Regions from separate parts of the Halobacillus sp. B23F22_1 genome, predicted to be linked through region 3. Evidence: riboswitches for the same ligand, from Rfam matches in the RefSeq annotation. Region 3 holds a riboswitch; each other region holds the start of a gene.
The links. A riboswitch is a leader RNA that binds a small molecule or an ion and turns the genes downstream of it on or off. The one in region 3 is predicted to bind thiamine pyrophosphate.

Region 1: it holds a riboswitch for thiamine pyrophosphate, as region 3 does, so the genes downstream of both, thiW (energy coupling factor transporter S component ThiW) here and ACGTNH_RS15365 (YkoF family thiamine/hydroxymethylpyrimidine-binding protein) in region 3, are expected to answer to the same signal.
Region 2: it holds a riboswitch for thiamine pyrophosphate, as region 3 does, so the genes downstream of both, ACGTNH_RS02100 (acetylornithine deacetylase) here and ACGTNH_RS15365 (YkoF family thiamine/hydroxymethylpyrimidine-binding protein) in region 3, are expected to answer to the same signal.

What each region holds. Positions count from the first base shown of each region.
Region 1 is NZ_JBIEKE010000001.1:368,785-373,251, reverse strand. Features, by position in the region: gene thiD (bifunctional hydroxymethylpyrimidine kinase/phosphomethylpyrimidine kinase) at 1-194, opposite strand, end outside; gene tenA (thiaminase II) at 191-880, opposite strand; gene thiW (energy coupling factor transporter S component ThiW) at 912-1,406, opposite strand; TPP riboswitch at 1,497-1,605, opposite strand; gene ACGTNH_RS01865 (DUF3221 domain-containing protein) at 1,720-2,253, shown strand; gene ACGTNH_RS01860 (PucR family transcriptional regulator) at 2,496-4,184, opposite strand; gene ACGTNH_RS01855 (pyridoxal-phosphate dependent enzyme) at 4,211-4,467, opposite strand, start outside.
Region 2 is NZ_JBIEKE010000001.1:418,587-423,053, forward strand. Features, by position in the region: gene ACGTNH_RS02090 (Type 1 glutamine amidotransferase-like domain-containing protein) at 201-899, shown strand; gene ACGTNH_RS02095 (metallophosphoesterase) at 1,076-2,116, opposite strand; TPP riboswitch at 2,362-2,466, shown strand; gene ACGTNH_RS02100 (acetylornithine deacetylase) at 2,553-3,842, shown strand; gene tenA (thiaminase II) at 3,842-4,467, shown strand, end outside.
Region 3 is NZ_JBIEKE010000003.1:60,102-64,568, forward strand. Features, by position in the region: gene ACGTNH_RS15355 (hypothetical protein) at 40-270, opposite strand; gene ACGTNH_RS15360 (solute:sodium symporter family transporter) at 336-1,922, opposite strand; TPP riboswitch at 2,258-2,361, shown strand; gene ACGTNH_RS15365 (YkoF family thiamine/hydroxymethylpyrimidine-binding protein) at 2,456-3,058, shown strand; gene ACGTNH_RS15370 (ECF transporter S component) at 3,055-3,633, shown strand; gene ACGTNH_RS15375 (ABC transporter ATP-binding protein) at 3,630-4,467, shown strand, end outside.

The DNA of each region.
Region 1 (4,467 bases), on a different contig from region 3:
AATTGACTTTTAAGGAACTCCACGGGCAGATGATGAACATCCTTTACTCCCGTCGTATTTTGAGAAACGACAGAAGTAATCACACTCATTCCATAACTTTTCAACTCTTGAAATGTCTTTAAGTCGGCCTGGATCCCTGCGCCTCCGCTCGGGTCTGTACCAGCAATTGTTAACGCAGTATTGACTTTATTCATCTCGAATTCACTCCTTCTCCTTGCGGCCATTCTTCACAAGTGTACGCCATTTCCCAAAATTTCAATTCGAGCTGGCAGCTTTTTCGAAATGCATCTTTCATGCGTTGACGCTCAGTTTCTGAGGCAAAATCGGCCAACTCATTCAGTCGTTTCCGCATAGCCTCTGAGAGTGTTTCAAATTCCTCATCTGCATAAAACTTGATCCATGGGAAGAACGTATCATCTGTTGTGGGCTGATATTTTTTCATTAAATGTTGTCCTATTTCAAGATACGTCCACGGACAGGGAAGCATTGCAGCTAATATTTCACCTAAACCTCCCAGCTGGGCGTGGTACATCATGTGTTTTACATAATGATCAGCTGTAGGCGGTAATGGATAGCCGTGCAGTTCATCGTAACCAACACCAATAACGTCGCAAAAGTTCTGATGAGGGTGAGTTTCACTGTTTAAAATGAAGCCTATTTGTTCATTAAAGTATTCAATATCTTTGCGGTTGGTTGACTTTGAAATTCCAATTCCGTAAATGTGCATAAATGCATTTAAATATTCATAATCTGCTTTAATGTAGTGAGCAATTGATTCGTGAGGTACTTCCCCTTTTCCAATCCCATCAACAAATGGATGATTAAAAATAGCTTCGAATATATCTGTGTTTTCCCGTCTTAAAGTATCCGTGAAACTCATACGTTCGTCCTCCTTTTAAATTGTTGTTCAGTTAATAGTCTAATTGAGTAATTGGTTTAGTCTGTTTCAATCGCGTTACAACGAACCACCCAAGCAATGATCCGCTAATACTGCTTACAAAAAATGAAGGTAAAAATGCCAATGCTCCAGCTGAACTTCCCATTAAGATGTTTGCGAATGGAACAGCGAATAATGCTCCAATCATACCGGATCCTGCCAATTCCCCAGAGACTGCAGCCAATGGTTTTCTCGTCCACTTGTATAAGTAACCGGCAAATAAAGCTCCGATCATGCCCCCTGGAAATGCGAGCAGCGTTCCTAGCCCTAGCAGGTTTCGAAGCAGACCAATTGTAAATGCTATGGCGACTGCGGGAATGGGTCCCAGAGTAATAGCCGCCATCACATTGACTGCATGCTGAACTGGATAAGCTTTGGCTGCCCCTGCAGGAAACCATAATAATTGAGCTCCTATTGTCCCAATGGCAACAAATACGGCCATGGTCGTGAGCATTCGAGTTCGGTTCATATACTTCCCCCCTTCCTGAGTTACAGAGCTGCCCACAAAAAAAGTCAGGCCCCTTTTAGAGGACCTGACTTTTATAGGTAGAGTAATAGACAAAACGTCTGACTACTTCCCTCCGCTGGTGCTAACCAGATCAGGTATATAAGAGTCGGAAAGCTTTATACTCTCCTCTCAGCCCATTTGGGCCCCCCTAGTAGTGAATGTAAATATTTACTTGGTTCCATTCATCATAACAAAGCATCTTGTTTTTGTCATGAAGAAGGGTGTACTATTTGAAGTAACTACAACTTTCATATGTGCAAGGGAGAAGAAACCAATGATAAAAAAATGGTGGTTACTTATTTTAATCGTTATGGCAGGATGCGGCACGACAGACGTAGAAGAAAAAGAGGAAGCTGACAGTGATTCAACGGACGAAACACAAGAAGAAACCTCTGCGTATTCAGGCTATGTAATGGACCAAAATGAAACAAGTATTTTAGTCGTTGATACCATTGAACCTAATGGCGGAGAACCGATATGGGTTTCAGGAGTAGAAAAAGACATGTGGCTAGGTAAAAAGGTGGAGGTAACCATTGATGGGGCTGTAGCAGAATCCACTCCCATGCAAGGGGAAGCTGGTAAAGTAACAGTAGTAGATGCTGATCAGCCTGAAGGGGCTGATATGAATGAATCCCAGGCTTTAGCCACAGCATTAACCGAAGTTGACCGTGGAAACGCTCTAGCTGTTGAGTCATTAACCTATGAAAAAGAATCAGATGAGTGGGTAGTGAAAATGCGGTCTACCGTTACTGAAAGCGGAAGTGAGAAAGTCATTGTTTCAGATGAGAATTTTGAAGAACAACCATAGTGAAGTGATCTTCTCTTCAGGCGTTTGAAAAGTCGTACACTGGTTTAAAAATGAAATCCCACGGTTCTTTTCTTCAAAAAGTCTCCATTACAAGTATCCTTTATCATGGATAAAATAAGGAGGTCCGCTCTTGTTATTTTCTTTCCGCAGAAGTTTCACAATTCCCGGACCTCGATGAATTTGTGACCCTGAAATTTCTTATAGTAAAGGTTATCATGGCCGTTTTCTGTAGTTGTGATAATTTAATCTTCGTCTACTTTCTTTAACATCCAGAGCCTCACACTTAATTCAAGCAAAAACATATCGTCAGCATTTAATAAAGACAGGCCTGTCAGTTGCTCAATATTACGCAATCTATGGAGTAAGGATTGGCGGTGTAAATTTAAAGCCCGGGCTGTTTGACTGACATTACTATTGTACTTGTTATAGACAATAAACGTATGAATTAAGTCTGTTTGTCGTTTTTGATCGTATTCAATCAGTTTATGCAGCGTGCTTTTAACAATCTGCTCTATTTCTTTCTCATGAGAAAGCGCCATTAACAGCCGATTCATCCGGGTGTCACTAAAAAAGGTCCGCTCCCCTATTTCATGCTGCTGCCGCCCGATGTTAAAGGCTGTGACTGCTTCATTATAGCTTTTATGAAAGTTATAAATTCCGTCTTTATGCATGGATATTCCCCAGGAAATATTTATCCCGGCTAATAATTCATTTAAGCGTCGTTCGACTAAATCAAGAAACTGGTTGGCGGTCTCCATATATGGCCGACTGTCTGCCTCAAGAAAAACAATAACTTCTCCACCTTCAAAAGTTGCCATCGTCCGCCTTTTTAAGACATCTCCAGCATGTGCAACTTCTTTTTGAATGTAGTAATTTCGACTATGCATAGAGGAAGACATAACGGCTTGGTCCGGCGTTCCGATATGGTCATCGACTTTTTTTGTAAAGCGGATTTCCCCAACGAGACAAATATACGGTTTTGTTAAATCATACCCAAGTAATTGCGCCTTTGATTGAAGTGGTTTATCCATTTCCATATCGGTTTTGGCTAAGTCAAGCAGGAAATTATCCTTCAAACGAATCTCCGTCATTTCAATTGCATTCTCTTTTACAAAATAAAGGGCACATGCTGTAAGAGCATGCTCCAGTATGTTTAAGTTGGACCATGTAAGCTCGGCTTCTGATTCAGGTTTAAACAGTAAATATCCTTGTTTCTTATAATTGGACAAAATCGTTAGTTGATAGCAATAGCTGGCCCCTATTTGGTACTCTTCGATGTAATGATACAATGGATGGTCTTTAAAAGGTGTTTCTTGAGATGGTATGAGCTGGTAGTCTCCTTCCACTTCTCCATTTAATACTTGAATCATGTGCTGGTCAAAATAGTAATTCGCACGTACGAGTTTATTATGATCACTAATCGCCACAGGAATGACTGTGTTTTCGTAAACGATCTTCATAATCTCTTGCAGCCCTTTACCATTAAGCACACAGTTAATCAGCTCTTGTCTAATCTCTTCTGTCCGTTGCTGCTCAACTTGCTTTTGTCTGCTTATTTCCTGAAGAACGTCATGCAGTACATCCCCAAACCTGACTTCCCATGGCAGCTCTAATAAAACAAAATCATGCTTGGAAGCTGCTTTAATCACTCGATCCGGAATCTTATAAATGTGTCTCCCTGTTGCAAAAGCAAGAGCAGAAGCTCCCGAATCAATCACATCCTGAACATAACTCTCTAAGGCAACAGGGTCTTCACTACAGCCAATTCCTGTACTTAAAACAAATTCGTTCTTCCTCACAAAGTTTTCCACGGGCGTTTCGATAACGGAAATCCATTCAATTTCCCTATTTTCCATGTGGGGGCCGCCCGTTAGAACTCTCGCTGGCTTTAACACAGGTATTTGCAAAACATCTTTAACAGGTATTCCCATCCTACCACCCCATTACATTCTAATCTCTACCCTAACTGCCGAATCATTTGATGATCAACATTGTTTCCAGTAACCACGATGACCACATGGCGGCCATCTCCATCCTTTTCTTGCATAACCCTGCCAATTCCAGCGGCAGCGGCACCTTCTATAATCATTTTATGATATTCCATCATAAAAACGATTCCTTTTTCAATCATTTTTTCAGAGATTAGAACACTGCTATCCATATATTTTTTTGTTAACGAGAATGTGTATTTGTTATCGGGACCAAGACCGCCCA
Region 2 (4,467 bases), on a different contig from region 3:
TCTTACATCAATAGAAGTGGCGATCGGTCTGATTGAAATGATTTAAACAGTTGAAGGACTCGCAAGTAATCCTAAAGTACTGTTTATTTTTCGAATAGAAAGAAGTGGATGTAAGAAAATTCATGGTAGTATGGAAAGGAATCAGCAAATTCGGGTATTGTTTGAAAGAGTGAATATACGAGCTAAAGGGGTGTATAGTCATGAAACAAATTATTGCTCTTGGTGGGGGAGGATTCCTAACGGAGTCTGATAATATATTATTAGACCAATACATACTCGAGCAGGCGAATAAGCGTAAACCTAAGATCTGCTTTATCCCGACAGCAAGCGGTGATTCAGACGATTTCATTAAGAGATTTTATCGTACTTTTGAAAAACAACATTGCATCCCCTCCCATTTATCGTTGTTTAAACCACCAACCCGTGACTTAAAAGGATTTATTTTAGATAAGGATATTATTTATGTAGGAGGGGGCAATACAAAAAATCTTTTAGTGCTTTGGAAGGAATGGGGGTTGGATTCCATTTTAAAAAATGCGTGGAATCAAGGAATTATCCTGTCGGGTGTAAGCGCAGGTTCGATTTGCTGGTTTGAAGAAGGGGTTACGGACTCCTATGGAGATGGGCTTGAACCTCTATCATGTTTAGGGTTATTAAAAGGGAGTAACTGTCCTCATTACGACGGTGAACCTGAGAGGCGTCCGTCCTACACTACATTAGTTCATGAAGGAAAACTACAGCCTGGCATTGCAGCAGATGATGGGGCAGCTATACATTATATTGATCAGGAAATAAAGAGAATTGTAAGTTCGCGTCCTAACGCTCGGGCTTATCATGTTTCCTTTCATAAGGTAGTGAATGAAAATGAACTTCCCGTCACCTATTTAGGTAGAACATAATGAGGCTGTACCTAATTAAATTATTGTGTCAAAAACCGAAAAAATTGAATTGCGGAAAGCTAAGTATTTTGAAGGAGTGATGGTGAAAGTTCTTTCTTGAACATTAATCAACCGAACGGATTTCAATAGAATCGTTCGGATGATTGTATGCGTAATTCAGGTATATCGCAGATTTATTATGTTGGATCATTACTTTCATTCAGTGGAAGTTCAATTACAAATTCATCCTTCCCTGGATAGTCTTCAGTATCGTAATAATTATAGTTATCCATGTAGGGGGAATAGGTCTTCACATAAATTTTGTTTTCTTCTGGACTTACATGCAGTAAGCGCATATATCCTTGGCCGCCATCCGGTCCTCCTTGATAATTAGCAAATAGTTGGTGAACGCTGCGGTCTGGCATGCCGTCACCATTATCATCAATCGTGTCGACCCTTGAGGCTGTACCGTAATAGTGACCACTGAGAGTAACAGCTACATTTTCATTAGGTGTAATAACTTGTTCAAATAGTTTTTCCCCGAGTCGGCTCCGTTTTCCATTTGGTAATAAATATTGATGGAGGTTAAGAAAAGCTGTATGCTCCGGGTATTTCTGTAATACTTTATTGACCCAGTCAATTTCTTCTTGGTCAATTCCCCAGCTCATGTATATCATAATAAAATTATTGCCATTAACGTTTAATATATCATAGTGTCCTCGATTGTTTTTATACGAACCACCATAGTAAGAGTGATTCTCAAATTGGGATTGTCCAAAATACTTCGAAAATGTACTATAGTCTTTGTTTTTTAAATCGATATCATGGTTACCTGCCAACATTCCATATGGTATGTCTTCATTTTCCAGTACATTCATTGAGTCAGCGGCATGCTTCCATTGAGTTTCATCGTCCCAATTGTGGACGATATCGCCAGTATGAATGACATAAGGGATGGAAAGTTCGTTTTTCTTCTCTGCAATCCAGTTCACCATGGCTTTATAAATGTGCGGATTCCGTTTTGAGTAATACTGCGTATCTGACATCCAGACAAACGTATAGTCATCATCCGTTTGTTTCTCAAGCGGCTGGTTAACCATTTGATAGCTTCCGTTTGCTGGTTTATGAGCAGTATCCGGGAGGGAAGGGGCGGAGGCAACGTTGACCATTAAGAAATTGAAAATAAAGACAACAATACAGAGTGCAGCGGTCATCACAATTCTTGATTTCTTACCCACTTCTATCCCTCCAGTTTAAGTAGTGTTCTTGTTGTTAAATGTGGTAAGTTGCACTTCATTTTCATTTCATTGAAATAATGGAAATGCTTAATCTGTAGTTTTTCTTTTTGTAAGGTTTCTTATGCGAAGTCAGATAAATTATTAGACAGATAAGAGTTTAGGTGATCGGGGAGTTAACTGTGCGATAAGCCTTCTTGTTATTTTGGCAGGAATGTGTTCTAATAATGACTAATAAAATAATTCAAATTCTTCACTAGGGGAGCCGCAACTCGGCTGAGAAAAGCAGGAAGCTTTGACTCTTATAACCTGATCTAGATCATACTAGCGTAGGGAAGTGAAGCGGGCAGTCACTCTACATACCATTTGAAATTCTTATGAAAAAGCTCGCTCCTTCTTTTCAGGAGCGGGCTTTTTTCGTGAAAAAAGGAGTTTTTATATGAATAATGAGTTATCACAATTACTGCAGGAAGTGAACAGAAGGGAAGACGAGCTGCTGCGATTATTAACTGATTTGGTAGCATATCCAACTTTAAGTCCACCTGCGCGAAATGCTGAGAGTGCACAAGAGTATGTCGTTCATCAATTGAAAGAACTCGATTTTACGATTGATTCCTGGGACCTTTACCCTGGAGATCCAATCGTGGTAGGTACGAAGAGGGGCAGACAGGAGAGTCAAGCCAAAAGTCTCATCATCAATGGCCATCTTGATGTAGCAGCTATCGAAAAGAATGAGAACTGGGCGTATGACCCGTTTGAATGTAAAGTGACGAAAGATAAAGTATTTGGACGCGGAGTAGCCGATATGAAAGGTGGGATGGCCGGGGTTCTGTTTGCTATGAAGCTGCTTCACGAAAGGGGAATTGAACCTAATGGAAATATTTATTTCCAATCTGTCGTTGGCGAGGAAGTGGGAGAAGCCGGGACTAAGTCTTGTTGCGAAAGAGGCTATCAGGCTGATTTAGCTGTGGTCGTAGATACAAGTGATTGTAATATTCAAGGGCAGGGAGGCGTAATTACAGGATGGATAACCGTTGAAAGTCCTCACACGTTTCATGATGCAAGCAGACGTTCTATGACCCACGCTGGCGGGGGACTGCATGGGGCGAGTGCGATTGAAAAAATGATGAAAGTGATTAATACTTTGCAGGATCTTGAAAAGCACTGGGCGATAACTAAATCTAGTCCCGGTTTTCCCCCGGGTTCAAACACGATCAACCCAGCCGTTATTGAAGGAGGACGGCACCCTGCATTCGTAGCAGATCGATGCAGACTATGGATTACGGTGCATTATTATCCTGAAGAACATTATGAGGAAGTGATCCGTGAAATTGAAGATTACATCACTTATGCAGCAAAAGCCGATCCCTGGTTAAAGGACCATCCCCCTCAATTTTCTTGGGGTGGCTCGTCAATGATTGAGGAGAAGGGGGAAATCTTTCCTGCCTTTTCAGTAGACACTAGTCATAACGGGGTTCAAAGGTTAGCTGAAGCTCATCATTTTATACATGACGTCCCGGTAAGCTATTCAATGTCTCCGACTGTAACAGATGGAGGATGGTTATCAGAAGCAGGCATTCCAACAGTTTTATACGGGCCGGGCACACTAGATCAAGCCCATGCTGTTAATGAATCACTTGAAAGGAAACAGCTTCTGCGATTTACGAAAACGATGATTGCTTTTTTATTTGACTGGTTTCAACATTTAGAAAGAAAGGATGAAACATAATGTTTACTGATAGACTTTACGAAAAAGCTAAGCCGATATGGGATCAGTATCTCGAACACCCTTTTGTGAAAGGTATTGGTGATGGAAGCTTAGAACTTGAAAAGTTTAAGTTCTTCATGAAACAGGATTATTTATATTTAATTGATTATTGCCGGGTTTTTGCTTTAGGAAGTGTAAAAGCAAATCAATTAAAAACGATGACGATGTTTGCGGAGATGCTGCATTCTACATTGAATGAGGAAATGGAACTTCATCGAAGATATGCAGAAAGAATTGGAATTGGCCGAGAAGAACTGGAACACACACAACCCTCTTCTACGCTTCTAGCCTACACAAGTTACATGCTGAACAAGGCGCAGCAGGGGTCAGAAGCGGAGGTTGCAGCCTGTGTACTAGCCTGTGCGTGGAGCTATAATGAAATAGGCTTAACATTGAATCAAAAAGAGGGAGCTAGTGAACATGAGTTCTACGGGGATTGGATTAAGATGTATGCATCAGATGAATTTACTGACCTTGCTGAAAATATGAAACAGCTTATGAACCAGCTTGCTGATGATAAGCCAGAACGGGAAAAAGCTCACCTTGAAGAAATTTTTCTTCATACGAGTAAATTTGAATACTTATT
Region 3 (4,467 bases):
GTTTTGAATAACGGTCTCATTTTGAATCTACTTCAATGGTTACTGAGCGACATCATAATTAATCGTCATGATTTTTCCCGAATCTACAAAGTTTTCCAGTACGTCTCTTGAGAGCTGTAAAGCAAATTCGGTACGTTCAATTTTTTCACTTACTGCCAGTTCTTCCTCCTCTACATTTTCTTTAAGCCCTAAAGCTTCCTCGTGAAGTTTTCCTAACGTCTCGTAAACTTTATGGTAAAAGGTTTCAACTGTTTGATGTAAATCACTCATCCGTCCTGCCTCCATCTATATATCATTAATGTAAGTATATCAAATGAAGGCAAGAGTTCACTTGATTATAATATACCGGCTGGTGAAAACAGAACGTAAATCAAAATCATAGCCATTGTTGCTGCAATACCTACTGGATAAACGAGCTTCCATGGTTTCATATCTACTTTAGCTTTTTCTTCTAATACGAATGCTGTGTCACGAGGCCAGAACTTCCCGATTACTACCATTAATCCCGTACAAACGACGAACAAAACTCCTAAAATGTGCAAGAAATGAATCCCTGTATCCCAAAAGAGCTGAGTGATGGCATACACAGTAATAAATAGAAATAAAGAAATTTTTGCTGCAATCGCAGGGACTCGCTTCGTTAAATAGCCAACAATGAGTACTGTGAAAATAGGTACATTATAGAACCCGTTTACAATCTGCAAGTACTGGAAAAAACCTTGCGGGACTTTATCAATTAGTGGAGCAAGACACATAGCAAAAAGGGCTAATATGATCCCTACATATTTTCCTTTTCTTACAATCTCTCGATCTGGCGCACTTGGTTTAAAGTAAGGTTTATAAATATTTAAAGATATTAAAGTAACAGAAGAGTTTAGAGCTGAATTGAATGAGGACAAAATAGCACCAAACAATACAGCAGCAAAGAATCCAACGAGAGGAGTCGGCAAAACCTCCCCTACAAGCATCGGGTAAGCATCCGCAGATTCAATGTCGGGGCCAAACATATTGTAAGCAATAATCCCTGGAAGAATTAAAAACACAGGACCAAACAGCTTAAGAAATGCGGCAATTAATACCCCTTTTTGACCTTCTTTTAAATTTTTAGCTGCGATCGCTCTTTGCATAATATGCTGAGCTGTTCCCCAATAAAATAGATTAACTAGTAACATTCCTGTGACCATCGTACTAAAAGGTACCGGACTATCTGCACCTCCTATTGAATTTAACTTCTCAGGAGAGTTTTCCATGATTGTGTTGAACCCGCTTCCAATCGATCCATCACCTAATGCATAAAGACCAAGAACAGGAATGAGCAGCCCGCCTAATAACAAACCAACCCCATTAATAGAGTCCGAAACAGCTACGGCTTTAAGTCCGCCAAAAACAGCATAAATGGAACCTACAATTCCAATTGCAAATACGGTTATCCATAAACCAGCTGTTCGACTGACGCCTAACACTTCAGGGATATCAAACATTCCATTGATAGCTACTGCACCAGAGTAGAGAATCGGCGGCAGTAAATTAAATACGTAACCAAACAAGAATAAGACTGTCACAATCTGTTTAGTTCCAAAATCATATCGATCTTCTAGAAAGTCAGGAATCGTGGTTATACCGCCTTTTAAATATCGAGGAAGCAAGAAAAAAGCCACGATTACTAAGGCAATGGCAGATCCTACTTCCCACCCCATAACCGCCAGCGTATCTGTAAAGCCCTGCTGGTTTAATCCGATAAGCTGCTCGGTCGATAAGTTTGTCAACATGAGAGAACCTGCAATTACCCAGGCTCCGAGGTTTCTTCCTCCTAGAAAATACCCGTCTTGTGAAGCCAGGTTTTCTTTACGAGTAAGTAGATATGAAATGAGGGCAACCATTCCTGTAAAAAACAAAAACGATAAAATAGTCAGTGCATTCATCTATTCTCTCTCCTTTTATGTATGCAGTATCAAAGTTGTCGCTAACCTATGTATGCGTTTTAATACTTGTTGTACATTCTATCTTTTAATATGTAAGCGATTCAATGGTAAAAATATAATTGAAAAATGCACTTTTTTGCTTTATTAATGAATTAAAAATCGTTTCTTTGCTCCCATTTACAAGCTGGATAGTAACTCTTCAATGCTTTATAGTATTTTGATAGATTAGAGAATTCACTTTTTTGCTCTACAGAGGATCTATCACTTTAACAGTTTACAAATATCGTTTCTTCGGCTACCATAAAAACTGAATCACTTAAACTGCATAACATTTCGTCAAGCACTAGGGGAGCTGTGTCACACGGCTGAGAGGAGAAGGCTCCGACCCTTATTACCCGAACTAGATAATACTAGCGTGGGGAAGTGCAGTCGACTTTCGTAGGTATTATTATAAGTAAAGCCTTATTCGATTGTAGACTGCATTCCCATGGGATGCAGTTTTTTTGTGCTTCAAAATCGAAGGAGGGAAAAGAATGAACGAAAAATGTGAAAATTCACGTGTTGCAGGGTGCTCCTTTTCGGTCCACCCCATGTCTGATCACTTTATTAAACATATTCTTGATAGCTTAAAAGAGGTGGATACATCGAAGGTTTGGCTTCACACCGATAATGTAACAACAACGATTCGCGGAAGAATGGAACAAGTATTTGATGTGACAAAAGCGATTTTGCTTACAATTGCGAAAAGCGGGGTTCACGTGGCTTTTCAAGGAACGTATTCGATTGGCTGCCCGGGAGATTCCGCTGGGGATGTGTATATGGCGGAAACCAGCGAACGTGCAAATGAACACTTCGTTCACACGATTCAACAGCCTATTGCAGCTAAGTTCTCACTCTATCCAATGGGCGGTGGTAACTATATGGATACGATTTATCAGCAGATTGAACACATGAAGGAAAACGGAGTAAATGTTTCACCTGCTCATTACTCCACCAGACTGGACGGGGATACGAATCTAATTTTCACTGGACTGGAAAACGTTTTTCGTGAAACGGAACAAAACGGCTCTTCCCATACGGTCATGACAGTAACGGTTTCAGCCAACAGTCCTTCAACAAAGGAGAATGATGCATGAAGAACTGGAGACTAAAAGAAATTGTTGTAATGTCAGCCTTATCAGTTGTGTTCGCTGTCGTTTATTTAGCTTTTTTACCTGTAGGAAAAGTACTCGTAGGTTTTTTCGGTCCAATTGGGTATGATTTCATTTTCGGCATTTGGTTTATCGTTTCCATCATTGCTGCCTATATTATCCGTAAGCCTGGTGCCGCATTTTTATCAGAAACGATTGCAGCCACTATCGAAGTTCTGCTTGGGAATGCATTAGGACCTATGCTTATCATAACCGGTATAGTTCAAGGCTTAGGTGCGGAATCGGCATTTGCAATGACGCGATATAAATACTACAACGTGCAAACATTAATGCTCGCAGGTGTTATGGCAGCTGTCTTCAGCTTTGTTTGGGGATATTTCACGTCTGGTTATGCTGCTCTCAGTTCTGCCTATGTGTTAGCAATGCTCGTGACCCGGATGATTAGCGGAGCCATTATTTCAGGACTGCTAGGAAAAGCATTAAGTGATGCGTTAGCAAAAACCGGGGTTCTCTCAAGTTTTGCTCTAGGTAAAGAACAACGAAGGAAGAAAGCCGCATGAGGAAAGAAATAATTCAAATAGACAACCTTTCTCTCTATTATGAAGAAGAGGAAACTCCAGTTATTAAAAACCTTCATTTCAACGTGAAGGAAGGAGACAGTATGCTGGTTTTAGGTCCAAGCGGCTCTGGGAAAAGCTCTCTTATACAGTGTTTAAATGGACTTTTTCCAAGAGAGCTGGATGGTCATATGGAAGGTCAAGTCACCATTCACGGAAAAGATTCACGCCATTATAAACCCGGTGAAATTAGTAAGCATGTTGGAGTGGTCTTTCAAGATCCAGAAACCCAGTTTTGTATGTTAACCGTTGAAGATGAAGTAGCCTTTGGTCTTGAAAATTTACGTACGCCTCCGGATAAAATGGAAGCAAAAATAGAAGAAGCTTTGCATCTTGTAGGATTAGGTGAGGAGAAGAAAACGCCTATTGCTACATTATCAGGGGGGCAAAAACAGAAATTATCATTAGCTTGTGTACTTGCTATAGAACCAGAAGTTATTGTCTTAGATGAGCCAACAGCCAATTTAGACCCTGTCGCAACTAAAGATTTTATAGACATTCTTGCTCATTTAAAAGAGGAGCTTAACCTTACTCTTATTGTGATTGAGCATCAGTTAAGCGAATGGTTCCCATTGCTTGAACGAGTTTTTATTTTGCAAAAAAATGGTGAACCTCTTTATGACGGTCAGATTCGAAAAGGGATTGAGAAGCATAGTTCCTCTTTACAGGAGCAAGGCATTTGGATGCCGATAGCTTCCAAATTAGCCATTGAGCACAAAATTCCTTATGTTCAATTTCCGTTAACTTTACGAGAGCTAGTCTCTCAAACACATGAGC